One region of the Pseudoalteromonas mucoides genome, then DNA from elsewhere that is predicted to be linked to it. Evidence: predicted binding sites of a transcription regulator. Region 1 holds the regulator's gene; each other region holds the start of a gene.

Region 1 (5,367 bases):
TAATAAGCCCCTGCCATGATTGAAAAGACCGCGCCTGTAACAAGTACATAATGAAAATGCGCCACAACAAAATAGGTATCATGGTATTGAAAATCAGCCGGTGTAATTGCTAGCATCAGTCCTGAAAAACCACCTAAAGTGAACAATACAATAAACGCAATGCTAAATAACATAGGCACTTCAAAGCTTATTGAGCCTCGCCACATGGTAGCTACCCAGTTAAATACTTTTACCCCGGTAGGTACCGATATCAACATGGTCGAATACATAAAAAACAACTCAGCAGCTACTGGCATACCAGTGGTAAACATATGATGTGCCCACACAATAAAACTCAGTAATGCAATTGAGGACGTGGCATAAACCATTGAGGCATAGCCAAATAGTTTTTTCCGAGAAAAGGTCGGCACTATGGTCGATATAATGCCAAAAGCAGGTAAGATCATTATGTACACTTCTGGATGACCAAAGAACCAAAATATATGCTGAAACATCACAGGGTCGCCACCACCTGCCGCATCAAAAAAGCTAGTGGCAAAGTATTTATCTGTCAGTACCATGGTTACAGCGCCCGCTAAAACAGGCATAACCGCAATTAGTAAGAACGCGGTAATAAGCCAGGTCCAAACAAATAGGGGTAGCTTCATCCAAGACATACCAGGCGCGCGCATGTTCACTATGGTAACAATCACATTAATAGCTCCCATAATTGAGCTAATGCCCATAATGTGCACCGCAAAAACAAATAAGGCCGTATTGTCGTTACTATAGGTTGTTGATAAAGGGGCGTAGAAAGTCCAACCAAAAGCAGGACCCCCACCTGGCATAAACAACGACGCTAACAAAATTAAAAATGCAAATGGCAGAATCCAAAAGCTCCAGTTATTCATTCGCGGTAATGCCATGTCTGGCGCACCAATCATTAAAGGTATCATCCAGTTAGCGAGCCCAGTGAACGCCGGCATTACAGCACCAAATACCATAATCAAACCATGGACTGTGGTCATTTGATTAAAAAAGTGCGGGTCAACTAATTGTAATCCAGGCTGAAATAACTCTGCGCGGATCACCATAGCCATCGCACCGCCAATCAAAAACATGGTTAGCGAGAATATTAAATACAAGCTACCTATATCTTTATGATTCGTTGTAAACAACCAACGCTTAAACCCAGTTGCGCCATGATGATGCCCTGCATCGTGATGTGCAGCGTCGTTATTATGATCGTCTGTTATGCTACTCATTACTTAGCCTCCGCAGTTGCATCAATCAAAGCCTGAATTTGGCTAGGTTGAACCACATCACCCGTGTCATTACCCCATGCATTACGCTTATAGGTAACAACCGCCGCAAGTTGCTTTATCGATAGTTGTTTTACAAATGCTTGCATTGCAGTGCCCGGGCGGCCATGAACTACGACATCAATATGCTCATTAACATCTCCCAATACCACAGGGCTATTTTTAAGCGCAGGGAAGACGCCGGGTAAACCCATACCGGTAGGTTGATGGCACGCTGCACAGCTGGCCATATAAACTTGTTCACCTAAGGTCATTAACTCTTCTTTAGGTAAGGTTTGATCCATCAATGCAGCATCTGCGGCAGCCGCTTTTTGTTTAGCCTGTTTAGCGTCGGCTAACCAATTAACAAAATCTTGCTCAGACTTTGCCTCAACAACCACAGGCATAAAGCCATGGTCTTTACCGCATAGTTCGGCACACTGGCCACGGTAAATGCCCTCTTCGTTAATTTTGGTCCATGTTTCGTTAATAAACCCAGGGTTCGCATCTTTCTTAACTGCAAAATCAGGCACCCACCAAGAGTGAATCACATCATCTGAGGTCATTAAAAAGCGAATTTTCTTATTGATTGGTAGAACGAGAGGTTTATCTACCTCGAGTAGGTAGGTATCTGTTTTATCGGCCTGGTTGGCAATTTGTTCGCTCGGTGTAGATAATATTGAATAAAAACTAACGTCTTCACCCATATATTCATAATGCCACTTCCACTGAGAACCTGTCACTTTAATGGTAATGTCAGCTTTGCTGGCATCTTCCATCGCAATTAAGGTTTTTGTCGCAGGCACTGCCATTGCAATTAGAATGACAAACGGAATCGCAGTCCAAAGTATCTCAACCTTGGTGCTTTCATGGAATTGGGCAGGAATAGCCCCTTTTGATTTGCGGTGATGTATTAAAGCCCAAAACATAACGGCAAATACAATCACCCCAATCACACAACAAATTATAAATATTGTCATGTGCAGTTGATAAACATTATTACTTATATCGGTTACACCTTCGCGCATATTAAATTGGCTATTGGCCAATAATTGCTGCGGCAGCATAAATAATATAAGGCACAAGGTAGAGCTCAGTTTACCCATGTGACGGCTCCTTTTGATGCTATTGCTAACGCAAAGCGAAAAGGCGGCACTGCTTTTTTTCGCGCCAATTCGTTATTTTTATTGTAACTGGTTAAATTAATCTCTTCGCATGCAACAATAAATTGCAGCAAGGCCCCAAAAGATCAGTCGTTAACACAGTGTATTAACCAATTAGTTAAAAAATGAACAATTAGCAAGTTTTAGTGCAAATAAAATTCTATTTTGGTGCAAAAATAACAATACAAAATCAGCGCGTTATTTTAAATTCAGGTGAGGAAAGAAATGGCTAAAAGCAGGAGGTATCTAGCTTATATAGAGCTTTAGTAGCTACAGACAAGTGCTAAAACTAGCAGTTAAATAAAAATATAAAAGTGAAAGCACCAAATATCACCAATTTGGTGCAAAATAGGTTTACATCCAATCAGCATTACGGATCACACCGACTGCAAGCCCTTCAATATTAAAAGACTCATGCTCTAAGTCTACTTCAATTGCAGAAAACTCTTCATTTTCGGCGTGCAACAATACTTTGCGACCGGCTTTTTCTAGGCGCTTTACAGTTACATCATCATCAACACGCGCTACCACTACTTGGCCGTTTTCAGCAACTTGAGTTTTATGCACCGCAAGTAAATCACCATCCATAATGCCAATATCTTTCATACTCATACCTTGTACACGCAATAAAAAATCAGCGGCAGGCTTGAACATTAAAGGGTCAATCTGGCAATGGCTTTCAACATGTTGTTGCGCCAAGATAGGTTCACCCGCTGCTACTCGGCCTATTAATGGTAATCCGAGCTGCTCTGGCTCATCTTCTTCCACCAGCTGAATACCGCGGCTTGCACCCGGCTTCATTTTAATAACACCTTTTTTAGCCAGTGCTTTTAAGTGCTCTTCGGCAGCATTAGCGCTTTTGAAACCTAAAGTTTGCGCAATTTCAGCACGCGTAGGTGGCATGCCAGTATCTTTGATAAACACTTTGATTAATTCAAGAATTTGGGCTTGACGATTCGTTAATGGGCGCATACAACTGGTTTTCCATACAGTACATTTAACTGTGAGTATATACAGTTATTTGAAAATCGCAAATTTTAAATTCGCTAGCTTTGACCCTTCTTGATTACCATCTGGTATTCAGCAATAAAGTGGCGCTATTTAAACCATCATCAGATTTCAAAGATGAGCCTAAACCAAACTTCAACGCTATATGTTCATTAAACCAATACTGTGTTTGTATCTCATAATTATCATCTCGATCGCCTCGCCCATGTACGTTAGCAACTACGCCAACAGACCAGTCTTGATTAACGTAATACGCTGCTCGGCCTTGGATGTAACGATACCGTCCTGCTAATTGCTTTGCCTCTATATCCCAGCCTTGATTATTATTGATATTAGTCCAGCGAATGTAAGGCGCATAACTCCACTCAACCGAAGTTAGCTCCTCGCTTGGATAAAAGTGACGTGTTTCTTCCACCCGACTATAAAAAGCAGTTAAGCCAATTTGCAATTGATCGTTTATTTGATTACCTATCGATGCATTGAGCAAAGAACTATCTGATTGCCAAATACCGCTATCATCATCCACATGCTGTACACCAGCCGCTAAAATAACGCCATGCTGCCAATAATAAGTCGCATCACTGGTAATATAATACAGGTTATCATTAGCAAACCCGCCGATAGCGACATTACTCACTCGATGCAAATGGCTTTTCAACTCCTGAGGGCCCGATAAGGCATTTAAGTCATCACTAAAATAACGGTACCTTGCACCTAAAAACGCTTTATCCAAGCCACTTAAATCTGTAAATCCGAGATCAACTTGATGGTTGATATCTGCATAGCTGGATATCGATAAGCAGCTAATTAACAGCATTATTCCTTTTTTCATCATGTGTTCCTAAGATGTAATATTAGGTACATTTTAGCTATTTTGATGATCTTAACTGTAGGAAAGTGTACAAAAGTGTAGACTAGTTTTTAAATTTTCAATTGAGGACATTCCATGACTATTTGGTATCAACCAATCACCTTAGAACAGTGTAAACAACTTGATGAGGGCATTAATGGCCAAGGCACATTAATGAAAACAATGGGTATTGAAATTAGCGAAATTGGCGATGACTACCTAGTGGCCACTATGCCCGCAATACCTCAGCATCATAACCCTATGGGCATGGTACATGGCGGTGCCAATGTCGTACTTGCCGAAACGGTTGCCAGTTATGCTGCAAACTTTGTGGTTGATTTTACGAAGTTCTATTGTGTAGGCCAAGAAATCAACGCCAATCACTTAAAAGCTTCACGCAATGGAACTTTAACCGCAATAGCAAAGCCTATTCATTTAGGTAGGCGTACTTCAGTGTGGGAAATTAAAATAACAAATAGCCGCAACGAGCTATGCTGCGTATCAAGAATGACCGCAGCAGTGGTTGAACGTAAAAATTAGCTTTCGATAGGGTAAATCGTTATTTCAACACCCGCACCAATTGCAGATATTCTAAGCAGAGTATCTGCTTGCAGTGCTTGATTAAAGCATTTCGGTGAAGTACCCGACTCAAAGCCAATATCAAATGTACGCCGAGAACACGACAACCACTGTTTTAATGCATTACGTGAGCATGATTCTATTAACTCACATAAGTGATTAATCGCTTTATCCGGTGTAGATACCTCAATATTTGCTTCTACACGCGCTAATTGACGATATTCATCGTGGTCATAATGTAAAACTGTGGCAATTTTTTTTAAGTCAGCCACTAGCGCACTAATATCTTGTTTAGACTCAAGCTCTAGATCTACGTTTAAAAATTGAATTTCCGACATTTGTAGCTTTACCCTTAACCCATGTTAAATACACCGCAAACTTTAACCTAAATTTGTATATATACCAAATCATCTATTACCTGCGACAATTTGCCACATTGGCAAAAGCCCCCTAACCTATAAAATATCGCACTGAAAAATAACAATAA
Region 2 (5,367 bases), on a different contig from region 1:
AAGTTGGCAAAACCTGCCTTATGCAGATAGCTTAAGCTTTAAAGCGATTTACTTTGATAATGAAATCAGCAATTACATCGATAACGTGCCATTTATGTATTACCTCGATGCAGAGGGCGAAAAACAACTCGGCTCGCCAGGGCCACAACCTACTAATGGTATACCTGTTGCCACTCACCGAGATTATAGCGCTAAGAATATTGGTAAGTTATTAAGCCATGGTATTGAAGTAGAAGCACAATATACCTTCCAAGCAATCGATATGTATTTAGGTTATTCAACGATTAATATGGATGTCGAAGGCATGCCTAACTTCTTTTTAGGAACCATTGATTACACGCAGCAACCTTATGCTGAAGCCCCAGCAGATAAAATCACTTGGAATACTAACTACCAGTTTACAGAGCAGTTTAATGTAGGTTTACAAATGCTGCATTATCGTGAGCAAAAACGTTTAAGCGATACCTACTTAGAATACGGCTACGGTACAGATACATACACAGTTTATAACCTGAATGCTAAGTATCAAGCCACCGGCAGTTTGGACGGTCTTATCGTGAGGTTAGGGGTAGATAACTTAACGGATAAACGTTACTTAAGAGCGCCAGCAACTGAAGCGAACGACCCTGCAGAGCTTGGCCGCAATTATAAAGTATCATTAAGTTATCAGTTTTAATTTTTATTATGATTGAATAAATATAGCAGGCCCAAAGCATGGGCCTGTTTTACTTTAGATATATTAAAAATATAAAAGACTATTCATATCCACGTAATTTTTTGGTTTTGATTACTGCAATATAACCGTGCCAACTGGCGTAACTAAGTAGCGGCATAATGACAATAAAGCCTGTTGCGCCCGTGATAAAACCAATGGCAACTAATATAAAAATACAGCCAGACCACACAACCATTGCGCTAAAATTAGTTTTTACTGCATTCATAGAGGACATAACTGCGGTCATTATATCGACACGTCTTTCCATCATTATTTGCGGCGTAAACGCTGAAATCGCAAATACAGTTACCAATAATATTCCGCCAATGATGGTGCCTAAGGTTAAAAATGCAGAGAGTTCTTCAAACGTAGGATTTGCATGGCTTGGGTATAATGCGTGCACTAAGGCTGCTAAGCGCATCCAAATAATCATGATCACCATAAGCAATACCGCAAACCCCCATTCACCAACAGGGTTTCTGAACATTGATTTTAATGAGTGCAATAAAGTAGGGGAATGACCTTTTTCAAGCTCCCAAGCAATATCATATAAACCTACAGCAAATGCAGGCCCTATTAAGGCAAACGCAACAGTTGCTGGAAGTATTACAAGGTAAGTGCCGGCATAAACGCCGCTATAAACAATGGCCAGCGGAATTATTGTAAAAATTAACCCATAAATTAAGCTCAGTATAGGCGCTCGCATCATGTCTTGAAAAGCAAGAGCTAACCAATGAAAAGCGGCAAAAGTGCTTACTTTATTGCACTCTAAACAACGCGCAAACTCAGAGTGTTTATTAAGTGTGTTCGATGACGGCATAAGAGTCTTCCAATATTAGGCTACTCTTTAGGTTTAGAACACATCGCCATTATTTACAAATTTTCAACTACCACTATCGTTCTTTATTGATAATCGCTTTGTTGAATAAGTAAAAGCAACTCAGCGGTGGCGCTAGCATCAGCTAAAGCGCGGTGATGATTGGTCAGGGATAGCTCAAAATGCGCTGATAAGTTACCAAGCGAATACGACTTGAGACCTGGGAAAGCTTTGCGCGATTCAACTACAGTACATAGCTTTGGCATTTTAAAATTAATGCCAGCCATTTCACACTCTTTACGGATAAAACCGTAATCAAAATTGACATTGTGGGCGACAAAAATACTACCTTGTAATTTATTAACTAATGTATCGGCAATTTGGTTAAAGTTAGGCGCAGGCGCTACCATGGCATCGGTAATACCCGTTAGCGATACAATAAATTTAGGAATGCGCATTTGTGGATTAACCAGTGTTGACCATTTATCGATCACTTTGCCGTGCTGCATTTTAACAAGGCCAATTTCAGTTATCCTGTTGCCGCCTTTTAAACTACCTGTTGTTTCAATGTCGACTACGCTGTAAATACGGTTAGGATCATTAACCCAATTAACGGCTGCAATGAGAACATCGAACCCTGAGTTTTTAAGGTTGTCGATGGTGGTTAGCTGGTTACGCCTAAGTTTATCACCGGGTGCTTTTACTTCTTCAAAATAGACGGCGTCGTTCTTTAAAATCATTAAATCAGGGTAGCCGTCTTTAAGTTCTAAAAAGCGTAGGGTCATGTTTTTTAGGTGGCTTTTTAGTGCTGTAATAGGGCTATTTAAAATAAGTACTTCTAATGGTTTTAACAGCTCACTGTGCCAACGAAATAAGCCATTTGGTTGCTCAAAATAGCGCGCCGCGTTTTTGCACACATGCTTTAGTAAATCATCAGATGTTTGCCACTGTTTGAGTAATGTATCAATCTGCTGATGTTGTGTGTGATAAAAACTGTTAGTGCGTAATACGTGTGGAAATAAATCAAATTCGTTACACGGTGGGTGAGGAGTTTCTACGTAAAGTGCATGCCAAAATACCAGGCCAAATAGACTTTGCCAAAGCGTGTTTTCGGTGTTAAATGCTCTCAATCCTTGGTTTTCGTAATACTGTGCCACCCCTTGCTCTACATCGCCGCGATAAATCTCATCTATTTCAATTACACACTTTGTATCCGCAAGCATAGTACTTAAGCGAGAGCGGGTTTGTTTATTAAATTTGCGCATTAAGAAGTCATCGGCAAAATAGAGTAGATCGTCAGTCAGTGGATCTTCAATAATGGCTTCAAGCTCGGCTTTAACCCAATCTTTATTGCCTTGGCGATATTGCTCGCGTATTTGTATTTCTGTTGCTTCAGGGCTGTTTTCACAGGCACTTAAAATACTAAAACTCAGCGTTGAATCCACTTTTTTAAGTTGCTGATAAAGCTTCAGTAACAGCTTGTTTTTAAGGTTTATTGCCAGTGTGCCTTGTGCGTGTTGTGCAATAACCTCGTGAGCTAAACTTTGGTATTGCTCGTAAGTTGTTATATTTTTAAATGCCAAGCGAGAGCGGTTTAACGCATAGTTCGACTTTGCCTCATCTAAAGTATCAAATCGCGCTAAGCTTTGATTATGACTTTGTCTTGTTGCTCTTACGCCTAAATCACGCAGCACAAAACTATTTTGATGATTGATATCGCCACCACTTAACCGGCCAATGTATAAAAACTCAAAGTATTCATAAATATCAGCGCGGTTATTAATAATAAACTGGCTATATAAAGGGGCTAGATACTCAAGTTTGCTAGCAAAAAAGTCGCAAGCTTGGTTTACTAATATTGCTTTGGCAGCACTTTTTTTAATATTCACTGTCGCCGTAAACGGTGCTAATAACTCCAGCAATGCCGGCTTTGTTAAATGAGCGAGCACATGCTGGTAGTCGTTATGGTTAGGCTGTGTGATCAGGCCTGCTTGCTTTAACTGCGCAATTGCCTGTGTCGGGTTGGGTATTTCATCATAATTGAGCGTATGTATTGCCACTAACAAAGGCCTTCGTGAATAAATACGCGAGAGCATGCATTGGGCTTGCTCACTTAAGTTATTAACCTTTGCAATAAAATCAATATGATTTTTCTCTAACAAGTGGCTACATTGGGTGTTTATAAACGTGAGTAACTCATTAAAATGAGCTAGATAATATTTTGCTGGAAGCTCTTTTCGCACCATGTTTACCACTTATCAATAACTGTATAAAAAAACAGTATCCAGTATTTTTAAGTGAGTTTCAACACCGTTATTCATTATCAATATTAGCTATAAACTGATTCATTTATATTCACTATTATCAATTTAGTGTTAGGTAATTACACTGTTGCCTTATATTTTATGCGGATCAATGTAGGGCGTTATGGTTCAAAATTCACAACAATCGCAATTTCAAAGTTTGAATGCAGGCTATAACAATGTGTTTAAATTGAACTCTTTGAGTATCGGTTTAGTTGTGCCAATTGAAAGCTACCCATCGCAAAACAGCCCAACAATGGTGGATCATTTAGCACGAGTTCAACTTGCTGAAAAACTAGGTTTTGCTGCTGTATGGCTAAGAGATGTGCCTTTTAATGTACCGTCATTTGGTGACGCAGGGCAGTTATTCGATCCATTTACTTATTTAGGCTTTTTAGCTGCCCAAACAAGCACCATTGCGTTAGGGGTTGCGAGTATTGTGTTGCCGCTGCGCCATCCTGCACATGTTGCCAAGTCTGCGGCGAGCGTTGATGTGCTTTCCAAAGGACGTTTACTTATGGGGGTTGCATCTGGCGATCGACCACAAGAATACCCAGCAATGCAGTTAGGTTATGAAAATCGCGGCCATCGTTTTGCGCAGAGTGTTGAATATATTCGCCAAATGCAATCGTCAAACCCGGTGTTTAAAAATGACTATGGTCAGTTTAATGGGGAAATCGATATGTTACCAAAAGCGAAATCGGGTAAATTACCTTTACTCATTACAGGGCAGAGCCAACAAAGTGATGCTTGGATAGCTGAGCATGCAGATGGCCGTATGTTCTACCCACACAAAGTTGAATTACAGCAACAGCTAATTAATAACTGGCAACAACAGTTGGCAGTGATAGGGCGAGGGCCGCAGCCTGTCATGCAACCACTGTATTTTGATTTGGCAAACAATGGCGAAGCGCCTTCATCGCTGCATTTAGGGTTTAGAGCATCAATTGAATACCTTGTTAATTATTTAATGCAACTACAGCACGCCGGCGTTAATCACGTGGCGCTTAATTTACGCTTTAACCAAGGTGATATAACCCATACCCTGTACCAATTGGCAGAGCATGTTTTACCTCATTTTAATAGGAATAATCATTATGAATAAGACAATATTAATCACCGGAGCGACAGATGGAATTGGTTTTGCGAGTGCAAAAACACTCGTTTTACAAGGCCACACTGTTCTTTTACATGGTCGTAGCGAAGCTAAATTAGCCGCCGCTAAATCGCAGTTGTTGGCTCTTAAACCGACTGCGATCATAGATACATTTTTAGCTGATTTATCACTACTGAAAAATGTGGCAACCTTAGCTGAAAACATCATGGAAAAATATGAATCGTTAGATGTTTTAATCAATAATGCTGGCGTTTATGTTGTACCACAAACAGTCTCCGATGAAGCATTAGATATACGCTTTGTAGTCAATACTATTGCACCGTATTTGCTTACTAAACGCTTGCTACCTATTTTAACGACGAATAGTCGGGTCGTTAATTTATCTTCAGCGGCGCAAAGCTCATTGTTAGCACAC
Region 3 (5,367 bases), on a different contig from region 1:
CAGTTATTAGCATAGCATTAGGCTTGGTCATCGGATTTGTAAATCTAAATCAGGTTAATAGTGGTCTTCCTTTTAAAACGGATCTTGTAGAAAAAAGTGGTTTTGTTAATTGGGTTCAAGCATACGATTATGGAATACGCTTCGGGTTTGTTGATGATCCAATGAATTTTAATTACCCATCAAAATCAAATGGGCAAAGCATTGTTGAAGAGTCTCTTTTGAATTCAAAAGATCAGCTTGTTACTATCTTATATGAGACTTCTGATACTCATTCTCCGATCTACTCTTCGAAGGTATATTATGATTTTTTTGAGTTAAAAGTGAATGGACTCCTTGTTCGTTCGTATGAAGATTCAGAACAAGCTTGGAAGACAGACAACATGTTGACACCTTTTATTATTGCTTTATTTTTGATTGGAGGAATATATATTTGGCGCAAAACAAAAAAAGAGTACAAATATACTCGATATTGAAGCACAGCTAACTCTCAAATCACCAGGTCAGAAGGTTCAAATCTTGACTTCACATATCACGATTTACCAATGTCTGGTGAATGGAACCAAGCCACCCCTAAGCTCTAAATCATTTGTGTCCAAGCGAGTGGAAGAGCGTTTGCTTCACGGCTTAAGCAGCAACTAAAATTTTAATATTGATTGTTGGGTTTCGTTGCACTCAACCCAACCTACGGTGATAAATTAAACACTGAGCTAAATGTGGCTTCCTAGCGCCTATTGCCTAGAACCTTTAACCTAGCCCCTCGTACCTTTAACCTTATTAATGACTAGCTTGCAAGCTTTGTAGCCAAGCATCGGGCTCTGCGATGATGAATTCTAGACAATGTTTATCTGTAGTGGTGATTTTAATACCGGACTTGCTGATAGGGATTATGCCTGCGGCTTTTGCTGTGCATCTTTCAACGCGTGCTATGGTGTCGCGTTTAATGGCGTAACTACCTAAGTTTAACTGTTTATTAAGGGCTTCAAAGTGGAGTAAATGCTCGGTTAACGTTAAACGTCCATCAGCTTTTGCAGCGCCTAATTGTATTGTTGCGTAACTTGTTTTTAGTTGGGTTACTTTTGCAAGAGTTGCGTTCATCATTCACTCCGTGATTTTAATTTTTATTGAGTGTAAGCGGCGTTTTAATATGTGTCAATTTTGTAAATTAAATGTATGCACCTTTAGATGTACAAGAAAGATTACAAAAAATTCTTTGCTCGATTATACAGCTTTTGTTGTTTGTTGAGCGAGATAAAAGCGAGTAATACGACGGCCATTTGAATCGCTAAGGCTGCTAAGGTAATGACTAAATCTAACCTATTTTGGGCGCTATTGGTTAGGTTCAGTTCAATTAACCACGCCAGAGTTAGCATTAGTACTAATGCACCATGAAGAAACTTTTGTAAGTTAACTTTAAACTTCAGGTGTTTAAAAAAGCTGAAGCCAAATAACAGTAAACTGAGCATGGGTATAAACAAAATACAAATAAATGAAAATGTCAAAACCGGTTGCAAATTAACAGCAGTTAATGCGCTCGATTGTTGGATATAGTCTTTACAGCCACTTAATAACAGAATGCAAAAAGTAACGGTGATAGTTTTAAGAGAGTTAGTATTCATTATTAATATCTATTATCAGTGTGTTTATATCGTTATATTTAGTATTAAATTTAGCCATGGGCAGAAATGAGCTCTTTGGCGTTTGCTCGTGCCATTTTGCTTATGTTATCGCCAGCGAGTAAGCGTGCAATCTCATCAATACGGCCATTTTTATTTAAACTCTGCATGTGAGTAAACGTTTCACCATCGGAAATTTCTTTTGCTACAAACAGTTGTTGATGACCAGAACTGGCAACTTGGGGTAGGTGGGTTACACAAATTACTTGGGTAGACTTACCAAGTTGACGCAGTAATTTACCAACCGCTGATGCAGTAGGACCTGAAATACCTACATCTACCTCATCAAAAATGAGGGTTGGTGTTGTCACTTTTTGCGCAATAATGACTTGGATTGCTAAGCTAATTCTCGATAATTCACCACCCGAAGCCACTTTTGATAAAGGCTGTAACGGTTGACCTGGGTTGGTTGATACTAAAAAGGCAATTGAGTCAAAACCTAAGCTGTTTGGTGCTCGCTCAGGCTCTTTGTTTAGTGCTATTTCAAACTGACCATTTTCCATTGAGAGGTTAACCATACTTGCGCTGATCAAGGTGTTCAATGTATTAGCAGCTTGCGAGCGACTTTTACTTAATTCATCAGCGGCTTGTTGGTATGTAACAAGTGCTTGTGCTATTGCTTCTTCAAGTTGCTCTAATCGAGTTGAGTTGTTACTGATCGATTCAAGCTCTTGGCTAATAGACTGATGAAAATCAACCAGCTCTTGTGGTTTAATATGGTGTTTTCGGGCTAAATCCATAGCTCCGCTAAGACGCTCTTCAACTTCGACTAAGCGGTTAGGATCAAGCTCAGTTTTTTCCGCGTAGCTTCTTATTTCGCGGCTGGCTTCCTCTACTTGTACAGCGGCTTCTTCTAGCAAGGTTGCCACACCAGACAAACTTGCATCGTAGTGCGCTAATTCAGCAAATTTTTGGGCGCTGTGTTGTAAAATAGAACACGCATTTTGCTCGTCGCTTTCGTACAAGTGTTGCAACTCTCGCTGACAAGACTCAAGAATCGTCTGGCTGTGGCTTAACTTGTGATGTTCAGCCTCAATAGCGCTGAATTCATCTTGTTGTAAAGCAAACTCGTCTAATTCAGCTACTTGGTATTCCAGTAACTGTTTTTGCGCAGCTTGCTGTTGCTGGGCTTGTTCAAGCGCAGTGAACTCTTTTTGTAAACTTTGATAGTGCTTATATTGGCTTCGCACAGCCTCAACAAGTTCAACATGCCCAGCATAAGCGTCTAGCAAATGGAGTTGATGATCCGCTTTTAACAGGTGCTGATGGGCATGTTGCCCATGAATCGAAATAAGATGTTGGCCAAGCTCTTTTAATTGAGCTGCCGTAACTGGGCTGCCATTTATATAGCTTTTGCTGCGGCCATTTTTACAAATAACGCGGCGCAGCAAGCATTCATTGTCGTCATTGGATAGTAAATTTTGCTCTAGGAATTGCACTGCATTTGGTAATTCGGTGATATCAAATTGCGCGCAAATCTCTGCACGCTCTGTACCTGGGCGAACAGCTGAGGCCTCTGCGCGCTCTCCTAGGCATAATGAGAGTGCATCGATAGCAATCGATTTACCAGCACCTGTTTCACCAGTTATCGCTGTCATGCCACTGTGCCACTCAGTGCTAAGGTTGCTTACAATTGCGAAGTTTTTTATTTCTAATCCAATTAACATACTGTTTATCCATCCAGTCAATTAACTGTTAATTTATACAGTGTTTTGGTTTTTTGCAAATTAAATTTTTAAATTAATTCAAATTTTATACACATACTGGAAAGAGTAATGAACAGTGGAGGGGCTAAATGTGGCAGGATAAACTGTAATAGGTAGTTGAGTAATATAGAAAATTTTTAAATCATTAGTGTGGGTGAATTGCTCACCCAGCCCAGTTATGCAATATTACTATTTATGCTGTTATCTTGTTCTGCTGAATCGCTGCTAATATCCGTTGTTGTTATGTAGTCGTCGCCATTGCTGCTAAGCTCTGCTGACTCCAAGGTTTTTATAAGAGAAGGGAGTATTTCGTAATAAAAAGTACGGTTGTATTCAATCCCGCCATAAGGCAAGTCGGCGACAAATAACGACAGTTGTTCTGATAATTTACCACGCTCACCAGTCACATAGGTTTTCGCAAGTTCGCTATTAACCGTGGTAATAAATGAATCAACAATACGCTCAAGGTATAGTAAGTTTTCATCAGTGTGTGGCTGGACAACGAAAAAGTTACTCGCAATGACCTGAATACGTGCCACGTATTTTGGCTTTATAATTTTTGCTTCACAAAATTCGTTTAGCTTTGATTTTAAGTGAGTGGTAACTTCGGCCACTCTACTGTTAAACAATCGCTTTTCGGCTTCGCGCGCATTACGGCGGTTATTCTCAATGACGAGATAGGTGCCTAATAGAGTAATTAATAACAGCAAAGCTAAAAATACAACGTAAGTCATTTCGAAAGTGCGTCCCTGAAAAGGTCTTTTATTAATTTTTTCTTATTTTGCGCTAAAGTAGAGTTAAGCGCAATAAATTAATACAAACGACTGCCCCAATTTAATTTAGTACGTAATACGTGGTAGTAAGAGTAGTCTTTTGGGTGTATTAAGCGGAGTTTTTTATCAGCTTTTTTTATTACTACTTCGTCACCTGGGAGCACAGCTAATACCACATGGCTATCGCAACTCACTTGTAAACTGTCGGTGTTTTCGAGGCTAAGCTTTAGCCTTACTTCATTGTCAGCATCCACAACTAATGGACGGCTTGAAAGTGTATGCGGAAACATAGGCACTAAAGAGATTGCGTTTAACTCTGGGGTGAGTATTGGTCCACCACCTGAGAGTGAATAAGCAGTTGAGCCTGTTGGTGTTGATACGATTAGACCATCCGAGCGTTGCGAAAACACAAATGCGTCGTTTATAAAGGCCTCAAATTCAATCATATGAGCGACTTTATCGGCATGGAGTACAGCTTCATTTACTGCTGAATTTGCACTTTTAAGTTCTTCATGACGATACACTTCTACTTCAAGTAAAAAGCGGTTTTCTTCTATATATTGACCACTTAGTACTTGCTCTAAGCTTGCTTCAAAACCTTCGGGGTTTAAATCTGTCAGAAAGCCTAAGTTCCCTCGGTTTACACCAATAACGGCGACATTAAACCGAGCTAAAACACGTGCTGCACCAAGCATGTTACCATCACCGCCAACGACAATGGCTAAATCCGCTCGTTCCCCGAGCTCTATGAGTTTAACTAGCTTGTCTTTTGGTATATCAGCAAGTTGGTGTCCAGTGCGCTGTTCAACAATCACGTTAAATCCTAACGCATTTAAAAATGTATAAAGGCGTTGTAAGGTAGTGGCTGCGCCATCGTGATTTGCTTTGCCAATTAAGCCTATGGTTTTAAACGGTGATTCCATGATGTTTACGCGAATAGTTATAATATCGCTAGGGTAACTCAAAAATGATTGCTTTGAAAACCTCAGAGTCTTGAAATAACTTCTCGTTGCCCCGATATACCCTATATGCAGCAAGATGTAGATACTATGAATTTAAATCCGCGAGATCAGCAAATATTTTCCGCCGTAATGAGCCTCTATTGTAATGGTGAAGGTTTACCTGTGGCATCAAGCCGTATAGCTAAGCAAAAAGGCATGGCTGTATGCTCTGCAACGGTACGTAATGCTATGTCACGTCTTGAAAAGTTTGGGC
Region 4 (5,367 bases), on a different contig from region 1:
CCTAAGATTTTATTTGCTGATGAGCCATCGGCAAATCTAGACAGTAAAAATGGTAAAATGATTGAATCTTTATTGTTTGATCTAAACCAATCCCACGGTACGACCCTTATTTTAGTGACCCATGATGAAGCGCTCGCTCAAAAATGTCAGCACATTTTGCAAATCGAAGCGGGCAAGCTCGTAAAAGATACGAGTGAGGATGTGGCGAATGTGGGCTAAATTAGCATTAAAACTGTTTAGCCGTGAATTTCGTCGCGGCGAGCTAACGGTGATCTGCGCAGCTATTTCATTGGCTGTTTTAACCGTTTTAACTTTATCGATGGTAACTGATCGAATAGGCCAAAGTATTGCACAAAAAAGCAGTGCCTTTATCGCTGCAGACCGTGTACTGGCAAGTAGCCATGCATTACCTGATGATTATTTATCTGAGGCCGGTAGCTATAATTTAAAAACGGCCAAACTAACTTACTTTGACACTATGCTTTTTGCTAATGATGAAATGCAATTAAGTTCCGTTAAAGCCGTGTCTGAGCACTACCCGTTAAAAGGTGAGTTAAAAATTAAATCATCTTTGACAGGCGATGTAGAAATAGCAACAAAAGGGCCAAGTGTTGGCAATGTCTGGTTTAGCGAGTCTGTTTTTTATGCTTTGAACGTAAAAGTGGGCGATATAGTTGAGTTGGGTGCTGCGCAATTTACTATCGAAAAAGTTTTAGTCGAAGAGCCAGACGCGCCTTTTAATATATTTTCAAGTAGTCGACGGGTACTACTCAACGAAGCTGATATAGCGAAAACGCAAGTGATCCAACCGGGTAGTCGGGTTTATTATCGTCAACTTTATGCCGGCGACGAAGGAGATATTAGCGATTTTTACACCTGGTTAAAGCCGCAAATGAAAGAAAACCAGCAATGGTATGGTGTAAAAGACAGACAATCACCCATTGCGAGAAGCTTAAACCGTGCTGAGAGCTTTTTGTTGTTAGCGGGTTTGTTGGGTATTATTTTAGCGGCTGTGGCAATTGCAGTGTCGGCAAAACGTTATTGTGAGCGTCAATACGATCCTGTCGCTATGATGAAAACCCTTGGTGGAAGCCGCACTACAATACGTAAAATCTATTTACTGCATTTATCAATGGTGTGTTTTTTCTCTGTTGCGATTGGTTTACTAATTGGCTTTGGTTTACAAGAAGTGGCTACAGACTACCTAGCAAAATCAATGAGTAACACGTTACCCGCTGCAGGTATAAAGCCATGGCTTGTGGCTATTAGCACCGGTGTGATTTGTGCGGTAATGTTTTCAATAAAACCGTTACTTGACCTATTCGATATACCGCCATTGAGGGTATTACGACGCAATTTAGGTGATAAGTTATTAGTGAGTAAAGTGCACTTAGCGATGTCTGGCGTTACAGTGTTTTTATTAATGTGGTTGTTTAGTAATAATTTAAAAATAACTGCAATTTTATTTATCTCTACCCTTGTACTGATTGGTTTATTATTTGGCTTGTCGCGATTAATTTTTGGTGGGGGTCGTAAACTTGGCCTACGCCCAGGTAATAGTTGGTCGTTAGCGATAGCATCTATTCAAAAGCGGGCAAATGCCAATGCCGTGCAGTTGATTAGTTTTTCATTGGCAATCAAATTGCTTTTGTTTTTAATTGTACTTAAGAATGACATGATCTCAGATTGGGAATCACAACTTCCCAGCGATGCACCAAATGCTTTTTTAGTCAATATAACTGAAACTGAGTTGCCTGAAGTAAATACCTTTTTGGCGCAAAAAGACATCCTTGTTTCAGAGTTTTACCCCACAATACGTGGCCGTGTAAATGCGGTAAATGGTGAACTTGTTGCCCGCGAAGTCTCACTTGAAGATAATGAGAAAAAAGATGAAGAAGCTCGCTCAGGTATTGGTCGTGAGCTTAATTTAACTTGGCTTGCAACGCCGCCGGCCCATAATGAAATTATTGATGGGCAGTGGTTTGCTGATGATGCGACTGCTGAGGCATCAGTTGAACAATCAATGCTTGATAGGCTTGATATTAAACTCGGAGACACGTTAACGTTTTTAATTGGCGCACAGTCGTTTGACGCGAAAGTAACTAGTGTACGCAAAGTAAACTGGGCGACCTTAAAACCTAATTTCTTTATTATTTTAAGCCCAGATGTATTAGCCGATTTTCCTGCAACGTATATATCGTCAGTACGTATTGAAGCAGAGCAAAAACAAGATTTTAGTGAGCTTTTACGTACATATCCAACAATTAATGCGATTGATGTTGATAGCTTTGTTAAGCAAATTCGATCTACCATTTCGCAAGTATCGTTGGCAATAGGCTTTGTATTAGCGATTGTTGTTTTGTGTGGTGCTCTAGTCCTTATTTCTCAAGTGCAGGCAAGTCTTGGTGAACGTATGCAAGAAATTGTAATACTTCGTACTTTGGGCGCGAAAGGCAGATTAATAAAAAATGCCACCTTGTATGAATTTTTACTGCTTGGTATTACCGCTGGGTTTGTCGCAGCGCTTATCAGTGATCTAGCATTGTTTATTGTACAAAGAGAAATGTTTGAACTAGCAGGTAAATTACACCCGCATATTTGGTTAATTGGTCCTATCGCTGGTGGTGTATTTGTAGCTGCGTTAGGTTATTTAATGATTGCCCGAACTATGCGCAAAAATACACAAGGATTATTGCGTTCACTGGCTTAAGTCTAAAATAAGCTTATGAGTTGATTTTAAATGCCCGCATTAGCGGGTATTTTTTTGATTTATTTAAAGTTAACAATGCACTGGTAATTTATACAGTGCTCTGGCATTATTGCCATATAAAAGATTAATAGGTGTAGGGTAGCGTTTGGCTATTATTTTAGGGATCGATCCCGGCTCTCGTTTAACGGGATATGGTGTCATTGAGCACCAAGGCGCTAAATTTAACTACTTAGGCAGTGGCTGTATCAAATTAGCTGAACATGAGTTTCCTATTCGATTAAAAATGATTTACCAAGGTGTTAGCCAGCTTATCGAGCAGTTTTCGCCAACTACGTTTGCAATTGAAAAAGTTTTTATGGCTCATAACCCAGACTCTGCATTAAAGCTTGGTCAAGCCAGAGGGGCTGCCATTGTAGGTGCATCAATGGCTGAACTACCTGTGTTTGAGTATTCAGCTAGGCAGATAAAGCAAGCTGTAGTTGGGCACGGCGGGGCTGACAAATCCCAAGTACAGCAAATGGTTAAAAATATTTTAAAGTTGCCAGGTACTCCTCAAGCTGATGCTGCAGATGCGCTTGCCATTGCAATCTGCCATGCACACTCTGAGCAAAATTTAATAAAACTAGCGGGTAGTGCTTCAAAAACCGTTAGAGGAAGATTAAGGAAATAAATATGATCGGTCGCTTAAATGGTGTGTTAGTTGAAAAACAAGCGCCAGAAATACTCATTGAAGTCAGCGGTGTTGGATACGAAGTAAACATGCCCATGACCTGTTTTTATGACTTACCAAATATAGGCGAAAACACCCTAGTCTATACCCATTTTGTGGTTCGAGAAGATGCACAATTATTATTTGGTTTTAATAATAAAGTGGAGCGAGCGTTGTTTCGTGAGTTATTAAAGGCAAATGGGGTAGGACCAAAGCTAGGACTTGCAATTTTATCCGGTATGTCGGCGCAACAGTTTGTCAGTTGTGTAAACAATGAAGATGCAACCAGCCTAGTAAAACTACCAGGGGTTGGTAAAAAAACCGCAGAACGCCTTGTACTTGAAATGAAAGACAGGCTAAAAGACTGGGGTAATGACTTATTCACACCATTTAGCGATAATGCAGTTATTGAACCGGTTGCAAACGATACGCTGGTCGCAAATAATGCAGCAGACGATGCTGTATCTGCACTCGTTTCTTTAGGCTATAAACTAGCTCAAGCACAAAAAACAGTTAAAGCTGTTGGTAAGCCGGGTATGTCTACAGAGAATCTAATTAAAGAATCTCTAAAATCAATGTTGTGAGTAAACCATGATTGAAGCGGATCGTCTCATAGACGCAAGCGAGCAAAGTAACGAAGATGTTGTTGATCGTGCCATAAGGCCAAAATTACTGGCAGATTACACAGGTCAGCCTCATGTTAAACAGCAAATGGAAATATTTATTGAAGCGGCACGTAGTCGAAGTGAAGCACTCGATCATTTATTAATATTTGGCCCTCCAGGGCTAGGTAAAACAACTTTAGCTAATATTGTAGCCAATGAGTTAAATGTAAATATTAAAACTACATCAGGCCCTGTACTTGAAAAAGCAGGGGACTTAGCGGCGTTATTAACTAACCTTGAAGAAGGTGATGTGTTGTTTATTGATGAAATACACCGATTAAGCCCACAAGTTGAAGAAATACTTTATCCTGCGATGGAAGATTATCAACTTGATTTAATGATTGGTGAAGGGCCAGCAGCGCGCTCAATAAAATTAGATTTACCAGCATTTACATTAATAGGTGCAACAACGCGTGCAGGCTCTTTGACGTCACCACTACGCGATAGATTCGGCATTGTGCAGCGGTTAGAGTTTTATTCAATTACTGACTTATCTACGATAGTGGGGCGCTCTGCACATTATTTAAATTTAGAAATGTGTGATGACGGTGCAACTGAAATTGCTAAACGCTCACGAGGCACCCCGCGTATTGCTAACCGGTTATTACGACGTGTACGAGATTACACACAAGTTAAATCAGACGGTACTGTAAACGCCGAAGTTGCAGAGCTGGCACTTAATATGATTGATGTTGATAAAAGTGGTTTTGACTACATGGATCGTAAATACTTACTCGCCATTATTGAAAAATTTATGGGCGGACCGGTTGGTCTGGATAATCTTGCAGCTGCCATCGGTGAAGAAAAAGAAACGATTGAAGATGTTATTGAGCCATTTTTAATCCAGCAAGGGTTTATTCAACGAACCCCACGAGGGCGTATAGTATCCGATAATGCTTATCACCACTTTGGCTTACTCCCCAAAAAAGATTGATTTTATAATACAGCTTTACGTCAGTAGAGCTGTATTTACTGTAACTTTTGTTTGGTACTTGACCAACTGATTGTCATCTATACAAACCTAAGATGATAATTAAAACCCACCATTAAAAATTCACATGCTGTTAAGCTAGAAACCTCTATCGTGTAAGTCATAATTTGTAGCAGCGGGTTTTCTGTGGGCAAAAAAAACCCGCATAAACATGCGGGCAAACAACAAGTTGAAGGAAGTAATCCAGAGTATACAGCTTAATTAAATCATGTTTTATCATGAGTGCTTTAAGCGGTGTAATACGAAAAATCAGAATCATATTACGAATGAACTGGGCTTAATAGTGTTAGCT

Evidence for each region. The regulator LexA, encoded in region 1, represses DNA repair genes until DNA is damaged. The targets are predictions, from matches to a motif close to TACTGTATNNNNATACAGTA.
Region 2: the regulator LexA is predicted to act here: its motif matches at 3,796-3,815, upstream of AAEU30_RS03130 (exonuclease domain-containing protein).
Region 3: the regulator LexA is predicted to act here: its motif matches at 3,364-3,383, upstream of recN (DNA repair protein RecN).
Region 4: the regulator LexA is predicted to act here: its motif matches at 2,789-2,808, upstream of ruvC (crossover junction endodeoxyribonuclease RuvC).

The regions. Positions count from the first base shown of each region.
Region 1 is NZ_JBMMUC010000006.1:73,531-78,897, reverse strand. It holds gene ctaD (cytochrome c oxidase subunit I) at 1-1,244, opposite strand, end outside; gene coxB (cytochrome c oxidase subunit II) at 1,244-2,386, opposite strand; gene lexA (transcriptional repressor LexA) at 2,798-3,415, opposite strand; gene AAEU30_RS08545 (hypothetical protein) at 3,510-4,286, opposite strand; gene AAEU30_RS08540 (PaaI family thioesterase) at 4,398-4,841, shown strand; gene AAEU30_RS08535 (hypothetical protein) at 4,838-5,218, opposite strand.
Region 2 is NZ_JBMMUC010000002.1:361,318-366,684, reverse strand. It holds gene AAEU30_RS03140 (TonB-dependent receptor domain-containing protein) at 1-676, shown strand, start outside; gene AAEU30_RS03135 (DUF2189 domain-containing protein) at 756-1,535, opposite strand; gene AAEU30_RS03130 (exonuclease domain-containing protein) at 1,619-3,778, opposite strand; gene AAEU30_RS03125 (LLM class oxidoreductase) at 3,960-4,940, shown strand; gene AAEU30_RS03120 (SDR family NAD(P)-dependent oxidoreductase) at 4,933-5,367, shown strand, end outside.
Region 3 is NZ_JBMMUC010000009.1:47,930-53,296, reverse strand. It holds gene AAEU30_RS11320 (hypothetical protein) at 1-473, shown strand, start outside; gene AAEU30_RS11315 (hypothetical protein) at 775-1,098, opposite strand; gene AAEU30_RS11310 (hypothetical protein) at 1,197-1,616, opposite strand; gene recN (DNA repair protein RecN) at 1,667-3,340, opposite strand; gene AAEU30_RS11300 (hypothetical protein) at 3,556-4,113, opposite strand; gene nadK (NAD(+) kinase) at 4,191-5,075, opposite strand; gene AAEU30_RS11290 (HrcA family transcriptional regulator) at 5,181-5,367, shown strand, end outside.
Region 4 is NZ_JBMMUC010000003.1:24,648-30,014, reverse strand. It holds gene AAEU30_RS03500 (ABC transporter ATP-binding protein) at 1-219, shown strand, start outside; gene AAEU30_RS03495 (ABC transporter permease) at 209-2,710, shown strand; gene ruvC (crossover junction endodeoxyribonuclease RuvC) at 2,856-3,380, shown strand; gene ruvA (Holliday junction branch migration protein RuvA) at 3,383-4,003, shown strand; gene ruvB (Holliday junction branch migration DNA helicase RuvB) at 4,011-5,018, shown strand.